One region of the Citricoccus muralis genome, then DNA from elsewhere that is predicted to be linked to it. Evidence: riboswitches for the same ligand, from Rfam matches in the RefSeq annotation. Region 1 holds a riboswitch; each other region holds the start of a gene.

What was found. Region 1 has a riboswitch for S-adenosylmethionine ahead of P8192_RS02550 (methionine ABC transporter ATP-binding protein). Riboswitches for the same ligand answer to the same signal wherever they lie in the genome.
Region 2: it holds a riboswitch for S-adenosylmethionine, as region 1 does, so the genes downstream of both, P8192_RS05140 (O-acetylhomoserine aminocarboxypropyltransferase/cysteine synthase family protein) here and P8192_RS02550 (methionine ABC transporter ATP-binding protein) in region 1, are expected to answer to the same signal.
Region 3: it holds a riboswitch for S-adenosylmethionine, as region 1 does, so the genes downstream of both, P8192_RS03120 (monooxygenase) here and P8192_RS02550 (methionine ABC transporter ATP-binding protein) in region 1, are expected to answer to the same signal.

Annotation. Positions count from the first base shown of each region.
Region 1 is NZ_CP121252.1:562,627-565,884, reverse strand. Features, by position in the region: gene P8192_RS02560 (MetQ/NlpA family ABC transporter substrate-binding protein) at 1-331, opposite strand, end outside; gene P8192_RS02555 (methionine ABC transporter permease) at 465-1,130, opposite strand; gene P8192_RS02550 (methionine ABC transporter ATP-binding protein) at 1,132-1,998, opposite strand; SAM riboswitch class I at 2,005-2,096, opposite strand; gene P8192_RS02545 (acyl-CoA dehydrogenase family protein) at 2,225-3,258, opposite strand, start outside.
Region 2 is NZ_CP121252.1:1,121,828-1,125,085, forward strand. Features, by position in the region: gene hrpB (ATP-dependent helicase HrpB) at 1-976, opposite strand, end outside; SAM riboswitch class IV at 1,174-1,289, shown strand; gene P8192_RS05140 (O-acetylhomoserine aminocarboxypropyltransferase/cysteine synthase family protein) at 1,358-2,677, shown strand; gene metX (homoserine O-acetyltransferase MetX) at 2,736-3,258, shown strand, end outside.
Region 3 is NZ_CP121252.1:675,142-678,399, forward strand. Features, by position in the region: gene P8192_RS03110 (type I restriction endonuclease) at 10-1,122, shown strand; gene P8192_RS03115 (hypothetical protein) at 1,215-2,009, opposite strand; SAM riboswitch class IV at 2,147-2,262, shown strand; gene P8192_RS03120 (monooxygenase) at 2,277-3,258, shown strand, end outside.

The sequences.
Region 1 (3,258 bases):
TGAACTGGTTGAGGTAGGCCAGGTGCTGGAAGTAGTTGACGTCGTACTCGCCATTGCTCACGGCCTGGTTGGGCTGAATGATGTCGGTGACGTAGGTGGTCTCCAGGGTCCAGCCCTGTTCCTCGAGCTTCTCCTTCACGATTTCGGTGGGCTCTTGGTACGGCGCAGATTCCGTGAGGATCATCGAAATGGTCTGGTCTTCGTCAACCGAGGATCCTGCATTGGCCAGTCCGCAGGAGGTCAGGGCGAGGCCGGCGACGAGGCTGAGTCCGACGGTGGACAGTCCGCGTGCACGGCGAGACGGGGCAGCGGAGATGGGCGAGGATGACATAGAGGGGTCCTTTCAGGGACGCTGAGATGTTTTTCGGCGCCACGAAGAGTGCGCAGCGGGTACGGCGGTGACGGTACATGGCGCCGGCGCAGGCGCGGGTGCAGCTGAGGAGTGGCCGCGAGGACCAGGAGAGTCAGGCCAGGCGCTTGTCGGTGACGCGCACCAACCGGTTCCCGATGACCTGGACGGCAGTCACCAGCAGTAGCATGATCGCGATCGCCACCAACATCACCTCGGTTTCGTACCGGTAGTAGCCGTAGCGGATGGCGAAGTCGCCGATACCGCCGCCACCGACGAGCCCCACCATCGCCGAGTAGGAAATGAAGGAGACGGTGGTGATGGTGATCGAACCGATCAGGGCCGGTCGGGCGTCCACGAGCATCACGGAGCGGATGATCTGGCCGCGGGTGGCGCCCATGGCGCGGGCGGCCTCAATGGGCCCGGTGCCCAGCTGGTTGATGTTCTGCTCCACCAGGCGGGCGAAGTACGGGATGGCGTTGACCGTCAACGGGACGATAGCCGCCGCGGTGCCCACGGTAGTGCCCACCACGAACCGGGTGAACGGGATGATCGCGATGAGCAGAATCAGGAACGGGAAGGAGCGCACCGCGTTGACGATGGCGGAAACCACCCGGTGCAGCTGCGGCGAGGGTGAAATCCCGCCGGGGGCGTGGTTGACGAGCCAGATGCCCAGCGGGGTGCCCAGCAGCACCGCAATCGGGATGGCGACCCCGATCATGGCGAAGGTTTGCAACAGCGCTGCGGTGAATTCGGGAAGCAGTTCAATGATGCGTTCCATGTCAGTTCCCCACCTTCTGCAGCGTCGTTGCGGCGTCGTCCGCCGTAACAGAGGCGGCGTCGACGTCCTCGTGAGTGGCCAGCGTGGCGGGCACCTCGAGAGTTCCCGTGCGGCCCTTATCCACCGAGATGCCCTCGGAGATCAGGTAGGAGCCGATCGCGGTGTGCGGCCGGAAACTGTCGGAACGCAGCTGCTCGGTGGTGAACTGCTCGACGATGGCGCCGGATTCCATGACGGTTACGTCGTCGGCCAGGGCCTTGATGACCTCCATCTCGTGGGTGACGACCACGATGGTGATGCCCAGCTGGGCGTTGATGTCGGCCAGGTACTGAAGCACCGTGGCGGTGGTGAATGGATCCAGTGCGGAGGTGGGCTCATCGCAGAGCAACACATTCGGCTTGGTGGCCAGGGCGCGGGCGATGGCCACACGCTGCTTCTGCCCACCGGAGAGCTGAGCAGGGTAGGCCTTGGCCCGGTCGGCCAGGTCCACCAGCTCCAGTGCCTCCAGGGCCCGACGACGACGCTCACGCCGGTTCGTCACGCCCGCGAAGGTCAGCGACAGTTCCACGTTGGCGACGGCGGTGTGATTGTTCACCAGGTTGAAGCCCTGGAAGATCATGCCAATCTGGTGGCGGCGCTGGCGCAGCTGTTCCGCGCTGAGCCCGGTGAGCTCTTCGCCGTCGACCCAGACCTCACCGGAGGTGGGGCGCTCCAGGAGGTTGATGTTGCGCAGCAGTGTGGATTTGCCGGCCCCCGAGAAGCCGATGATGCCGTGGATCGAGCCACGGCGCACGTCGAGACTGACGTCGTCGACCGCAGTGATGTCACCGCCTTTGAACGTGGTGGTGACGTGGCGCAGGGAGATCATGAGAATCCTCCATCGTTGCTGGCATTAGCACCTTCGCCTCGTGGGGCGGGTTGCTGCGACGTCGACGAGCCAGGTCTCTCGGTCGCTCTGGATGGTTACCGGTCCATTCAAACACGGGGACGAACCGCGTGTCATGACGAACCATGACGAGCGTCATGCATCTCGTCATACGGTTCACAAACGCTCTGCAGCGATCACGAACCGTCGAAGATGACGTTATGTGACGTCATTCTTGAGTTGGTGCGGATGCTGCCGCTGAGGCCGGCGCATCGCCGATAGCGGACAGCCCTTGCGGCAGGGTGCCGTTGATGAACCAGTCGCCGACCTGCCGGGAGCGGAAGACGATGGGGTTGTGCGTGGCCACGGTCTGGGCGTTGCGCCAATGCCGGTCCAGCCCCTTCTCGACAGCGGTGTTGGACGCCCCGCCGGTGAGGAAGAGTTCGGAGGCGACCCGGATGGTCTGCTCCGGCACGGTGATCTGCGCCTGCTGGATGGCCAGTTCGGCGGTGTAGAACTCGGCGGGCACCGCTCCGCTGTGGTCGTGGCGGTCGGCGCCAGTGCGCGCAGCCTCGGCCAGGGCATCGTCGAAGGTGCCGGCGGCGTGCAGCACGGTGGCTTCCACGGCGAAGGCGGTGGCCGCGATGTTACCCGTGGCCTCCTGGATCAGCGGATCCTCGCGGTAGGGCAGCCCCAGACCGGTGTTGAAGGTGCGCTTGCGTTCGCGCACCCCGGTTGCTGTCTCCTCGCGCACGGCGCGGGCGATGCCGGCCAGCACGGCGAGCAGCACCAGCTGGAAGAACGAGGCCTCGAAGACCGCTTCCGGCGTGCCGATCCGCCGCGGCAGCACCGCCAGGGGCTCCACCTCGACCTCGTGGAAGCGGGCGGTGCCGGTGGCGGTGAGCTTCTGGCCGAAGCCGTTCCAGTCGTCCTCGAGCTCCACCCCGGCCGCCGTGGTGGGCACGACAGCGAAGGAGCGTTCACCGGTGACGTCACCACCGGGTCCGGTCAGGCTGGCCGAGACGCGGGTGTGGGTGGCGAACAGGGAGCCGGTGGCGTAGAACTTCTCGCCGTCGAGCACCCACGTCGCATCCTGGTCGGCGCCGCCCGAGCGCTGGGTGAGCACCGTATTCAGGGTGCCCAGGGCATTGCCGCCCTTCTCGGTGGACGCGTTGCCCACGGTGGCGCCGGCGCGCAGCTGGGCATACCAGTGGCGGGAACGATCGTCGTCGAGGAAGCGCAGCGACTCCACAAATCCGGCGT
Region 2 (3,258 bases), 560 kb from region 1:
CAGTGTCGGTACTGCGGGCCAGAATCCGGTCCTGTTCCCGGGCCGGCATCGACCCCAGCAGAGGCAGCACCGCGGTATCGGGCGCCAGGCGCGGGTCGCTACCCAGCCGGGCCGCCACCCGGTCGATCTCACGGGCGCCGGGCAAAAACACCAGGGTGTCACCGGGGCGATCGGGACCAACGGGGGTACGCGGGAACTGGTGCAGATGCTGATACTCGACGACGACGTCGGCCACATGATCCAGAAAACCGGGTGCGACCCCGCGGGCATCCAGACTGCGCTGCGCCTGCGTTCCCCAGGGTGCCCAGATCTCCTGCAGCGGATGCGGTTCGGTGGCCACCTCAAGCACCCGTGCACCCAGCAACTCCGCCCAGTGTCCGACGTCGAGGGTTGCCGACATCACCACCACATGCAGGTCCGGGCGCAGCTGACCCAGCTGTTCCACCAAGGCGAAGGTCAGATCGGTGTCAAGGTGACGCTCGTGGACCTCGTCGAGCACGATGGCGCCGATTCCGCTGGCTTCCGGGTCCGCGATCAGCCGACGCAGCAGCACCCCGGTCGTCACGAACTCCACCCGCGTGGCAGCCGAAACGTGTCGGTCCCCGCGCACCGTGTAGCCGACCTCGCGGCCCAACTGCGCACCGCTGAGTGAGACGAGACGACGCGCGGCAGCTCGGGCGGCCATCCGGCGCGGTTGCGTGACGACGACGCGGCCCGCCGACACTGCAGCCAGCGCCGGTGGCACCACCGTGGTCTTGCCGCTACCGGGCGGCGCGGAAATCACGACTCGGATGCCCGCCGTTCCGGCACCGGAGTCTGTTCCTGGCGCGGTGAGCTCAGCCTGCTCGGCCAACTCACATCCGGCCAGCCCAGTCAGTTGCGGCACCAGGCGGGCCGCGGGCAGCCCCTGAACGATCCGTTCCCATGGGATCTCCCAGGAATCGGCGGGTTGGTGCGCGGCGGGTGTGTTCGTCATGATCGGTTCCCCGCCCCTCTTTCCTTCAGCACTGTCACCGACCCCGGTGCCCCGCGCGTCGTCGGGTTTGCCGGGTTTGTCGGGTTTGTCGGAAATACGGTATCAACCCCGAACCCGCCCCTGCAGATGACGCCGCGTCTCGCCCGTGACCGCCGGCGAGATGAAACCGGCGGTGCATTCTGGCACAATGACATCCAGGTCACGAGTGTCAGCGACAAGCCCCGGCTAGCTGATCGGCAACCCTCCAACCGCGGTGGGGTGCCCCGGGTGAGGACCAGGCGATCGAGGAACCCCTCGACCGCAAGCGCGGGCCATCGCCGGCCGCCTCTTCGGCCTCGGAGCGGCGATGGTGATGGCCCTGACAGAACAGGAGCCGCCATCATGTCCGCTTCAGCAGACTGGTCGTTCGAGACCCAGCAGATCCACGCCGGGATCACCAACGATCCCACCACGGGAGCCACCCAGCTGCCGATCTACCAGACGACGTCGTTCAGCTTCCCGTCCACCGAATCTGCCGCGGGACGTTTCGCCCTGCAGGAGCTCGGCCCCATCTACACGCGCCTGACCAACCCGACCACCGACTCCGTCGAGAACAAGATCGCCGCGCTCGAGGGTGGGGTGGGCGCGGTATTGCTCTCCTCGGGGCAGTCGGCCACTACCCTGGCGATCCTCAACGTGGCCGGGGCCGGGGACCATATTGTGGTTTCGGCTTCGCTGTACGGCGGCACCCAGAACCTGTTCAAACACACCCTGACCCGACTGGGTATCACCACCACGTTCGTGCAGGATCCGGACGATTTGAACGAGTGGCGTTCGGCCGTTCAGCCGACGACGAAGGCGCTGTTCGGTGAGGTATTGGGCAATCCGCGCGCCGATGTGCTCGACATTGCCGGGGTGGCTCAGGTGGCGCACGACGCCGGGGTGCCGCTCATCGTCGACTCCACCCTGACCACCCCGTACCTGGTGCGACCCTTTGACCACGGGGCCGACGTCGTCGTGCATTCGGCCACCAAGTTCCTGGGCGGGCACGCAGCCGCCCTGGGCGGCGTGATTGTGGACTCCGGCAACTTCGACTGGACCGCCGATCCGGAACGGTTCCCCGGTTTCAATGAACCGGATGAGTCCTACAACGGCATCGTGTTCGGTCGTGATTTCGGGGCCGACGGCGCACTGGGTGCCAACGTCGCGTACATCCTGAAGATCCGCACGCAGCTGCTGCGTGACCTGGGCACGTCGGCCAGCCCGTTCAACGCGTTTATTCTCAACCTCGGATTGGAGACGCTCAGCCTGCGTATGGAACGTCATGTCGCCAACGCCCAACGGGTTGCCGAATATCTTGAGGCTCACCCCCAGGTGCATTCGGTCGCCTACGCCGGTCTGCCGTCGAGCCGGTGGCACGAGCGGGCATCGCAACTGTTGCGGGGTGCCGGTTCCGTGGTGGCATTCGAGATCGACGGCGGAGTGGCAGCCGGGCAGGCTTTCGTGGAGGCGCTGCAGCTCCACCAGCACGTGGCGAACGTCGGCGACACCCGTTCGCTGGTGATTCACCCGGCGTCCACCACCCATTCTCAGCTCACCGAGGATGAGCGGCGCGCCGCCGGGGTGGGCCCGGGGCTGGTGCGACTCTCGGTGGGGCTGGAGCATGTTGACGATATTCTGGCCGATCTCGAGGCCGGATTTACCGCGTCCGGTAGGGCCTGAGGGCCCGAATCGAGAGTGACCAATATCCCAGACCAGACGGCGAAAGAAGCAGGAACACATGACCATCGGAGTGGACCCGATGCCCGGCAGTGACACCAGCAGCACCACCAACACCGCTGACAACAGTGTGGTGGCACTAGACCTGCCGGGCGGACTCCGCTACGCCGATCTCGGCCGCTTCGATTTCGAGACCGGCGGCCGGCTCCCGCAGATCCGGCTGGCCTATGAGACCTGGGGCGAGCTCAACAGTGACGGTAGCAATGCCATCCTGATCGAGCACGCGCTCACCGGTAATTCCCATGTTGCCGCCTCCGACGCCTCGGACGAACCCGGCTGGTGGGAGGGCCTGGTCGGTCCGGGCCGCCCCATCGACACCGAAAAGTGGTTCGTGGTGTCGGCGAACATGCTCGGCGGTTGCGACGGTTCCACCGGTCCTTCGAGTCTCGACGATGACGGTCGGGCCTGGGGGTCGCGCTTCCCGTTTGTCACCATCCGCGACGCCGTGCACGCCGAGGCCCGACTGGCGGATGCCCTTGGAATCCGGGTCTGGCATGCCGTGCTGGGCGGTTCGATGGGCGGCG
Region 3 (3,258 bases), 110 kb from region 1:
AGGAGCATTGTGAATTTTTCGGAACGTTTGTACTCGCTAGCGGCCAAAATGCACCAGCAGAAAGACCTTATCGCTACAGAAGAGGCGACGAAGAATGCTTTGGTGATGCCATTCATCTCGTCGATCCTTGGATATGACGTCTTCAACCCACTGGAGGTTGTGCCGGAATTCACGGCAGATCTCGGCATCAAGAAGGGCGAGAAGATCGACTATGCCATCGTCCGGGATGGCGAAATCCAGATGTTGGTCGAGTGCAAGAGTCTGACGAGCAATTTGAAGCTAGAACATGCATCGCAGCTCTTCCGATACTTCGCAGTGACGAAAGCGCGGATCGCCATTTTGACGAACGGTGAGCAGTACCAGTTCTATACAGATCTGGACGCCCCGAACAAAATGGACTCGAAGCCATTCCTGGTTTTGGACCTCAACGACATTGACGATGCGTTGTTGCCTGAACTCAAGAAGCTGTCCAAAGAAGACTTCGACCTTGAATCGGTGGTGAACGCAGCCGAAGAGCTCAAATACATCAGCGCGATCAAGAGGCGCATCGGTGACTTCTTCCATGAAGCGGATGATGATTGGGTCAAATTCATTGCCTCGAAGGTTTACGAAGGTCCCGTCACACAACGGGTTCGAGAGCAGTTCGCCAGCCTCATCGCCAAAGCGACGCGTCAGTTCCTTCGGGACCAGGTCAACGATCGTCTGAAGACGGCGCTCGGGGACACTGCCGTGTCCGTAGAAAGCGGAGCCTCACTCGCTGAGAATCTTTCCAGCGAAGAAGTCGTTGATCAGGATCTGCAAGAAGCAGTCGTTGAGGATGACGGCATCGAAACCACGATTGAAGAGCTGGAAGGGTTCCACATCATCAGGGCGATCGTGTGTAGCGAGGTTGCACCGGAGCGCATCTACTACCGGGACTCCAAGTCCTATTTCGCCATCATGCTCGATGACAATAACCGTCGATCGATAGCGCGGCTCCACTTCAATCGTTCCCAAAAGTACATCGGCACTTTTGACGAGGAACGCCGCGAAACCAGGCACCCCATCAACGGTTTGGTCGATATCTATCAGTTTGCTGATTCACTGAGGACCACAACCAAACAAATTCTCGAGAGTCTGTAACAGCTCCGCCGGGTGTACTTTCTTCTCTAAATTAGGTCATGGCTGCGAACACCATCGAGTGTCCGCAGCCATGATCGTCTATGGAAAATGAGTCAGGACACCGGGGTGGGGGACTCGATCATCAGGGTGATCTCGCTCGGCGCGGGCCACTCGTTCAGGCTGGAGAACGCGACCTCGGCGTCGTCGTCGGCGTAAATGACGAGTTCGCCCAGCAGTCCGTCGTTGATCATCAACCGGATCTCATGCTCCACCCCATTGCGCTGGAACACCCCGGCCACGCACCAAGTCTGCTGGAACGGGACGAGCCGGGTCGATTCCTCCGGCACGTGGAACACCACGCTGTCATAGGTGGGCTCGAACGCGAGCTGCGTGGCTGAATTGATTTGTTCCTGGACGTCTTCGGACTGGATCAGCTCCTCGGGGGCCAGTAACTCCAGCACCTCGCGGACGCGCGGATGCAGCGGTTCGAAAAGGTCTTCTTCCTCGGTCTCCTCGAGCTCGCGTTCCCAAGCCGCGCGGGATTCCCAGCGGCTGAGCGCGCGGTCCAGGGCGAAGGTGCCGACCATGGTGGCGGCGGCCCCGGCGGCGATCCACCAACGTGGGTGCTCCGAGCCCTTGGACTCGATCCATTCGTGCACGGCGGTGTCCCAGTGATCGAAGCGGCCATCGGCGGCCCACCAGCCGACGGCGTCGGCTCCGGCCTTGATGCCCCAACGTAGCAGGGCCGGCGTGGAGCGCAGGGTGGGGTTGCTGGTGCTGAGTGCGAGCACCGAGGTGAGGGCCGATCCGGCCTGGTAGTAGCGGCGGGTTTCGTCGTCGAGATCTCGAGGGTCAACGAGGCTGAAAGCGGACACGGCGGCGGTGGTGGCGATCTCCGAGAAAGTCATGGTCTCAGCTTAGGGTGTGTGCCGCGACGCCGGGAACAGCTGAAGCCGCGAGGGTGACGGAATGTGTCCCAGCGTGCGCGATCTGGGCCGAAAAGGTTGTCGACGTCGCGCGGGCCCGGCTAGGTTCGGGACCAGAGAATCACGAGATCCGGTGCGAAGCCCTGGCTGACCGGACGGCAACCCTCTCGCCGTAGTGGGGTGCTCCAGGTGAGGATTCGGCCCGCGGTACGACCGTCCCGGGCAAGTACGTAGGAAAGGACCCTCCCCATGTCGACGTCGACGTTTGCCCAGTTGAAAGAAGCCACCGCCGAGCACGGGCCCACCAGCGAGCAGCTGGCCCAGCACTTCAATCCGGTATTCGCCCTGATCCGGGCCGGGGCGCAGCAACGGGAACTGGACCATGAGCTGGCTTTCGACGCGATCGAGTTATTGCGCGATTCCGGGTTCACCCGGGTGCGGCTGGGTCGGGAGTACGGCGGAATCGGGGCGAGCCTGCAGCAGCTGGCAGAGCTGCTGATCGAGCTTGCTGCGGCGGATTCCAACCTGCCGCAAGCCCTGCACGGGCACTTCATGTTCACCGAACAGCACGAGAACGAGTCCCAGGGCTCGGTGTCTCAATGGTGGCTGGCCGAGGTGGCCGCGGGCAAGATCTTCGGCAACGCGCTGGTGGAGTTGCCGCCGACGGCAGGCAAGGCGCCGGTGCTGTTTTCCGACGTCGACGCCGACACCTCGCAGTCAGCGGTGGCCACCGGCACGAGCCAGATCGGGGAGATCTCCGGGGACAAGTTCTACTCCACCGGCGCGCTGTTCGCCGACTACCTGCTGGTGTCGGCCACGCGTCCCGGGCGCGAGGACGAGGGCCCGCTGTTTGTCGTCGTGGATGCGCATGACCGCGGGGTACAACGGGTGGATGACTGGAACGGGTTCGGCCAGCGGCTCACCGCATCCGGCACCACCACGTTCCGCGGGGTTCCGGTGCAGGCCGACCGGTTGCAGGAGTTCAACGTGCCCACCGGGGTGCTGGCCTACACGGTGCTGTGGATCGTGCTGACCGCCACTCAAGCCGGGATTGGTGCGGCAGCACTGCGCGAGATCACCCGGTTCGTGCAGAAGCGGCGTCGGACCTACGATCACGCGACGGCGGAGACGCCCGCCCAGGATCCGCTGGTGCACCAGGTGATCGGGGCGGTGTCGGCGAAGGTGGCATCGGCGCGGCAGATCGTGCGCGGGGCGGCCGAGGTGGTTGAGG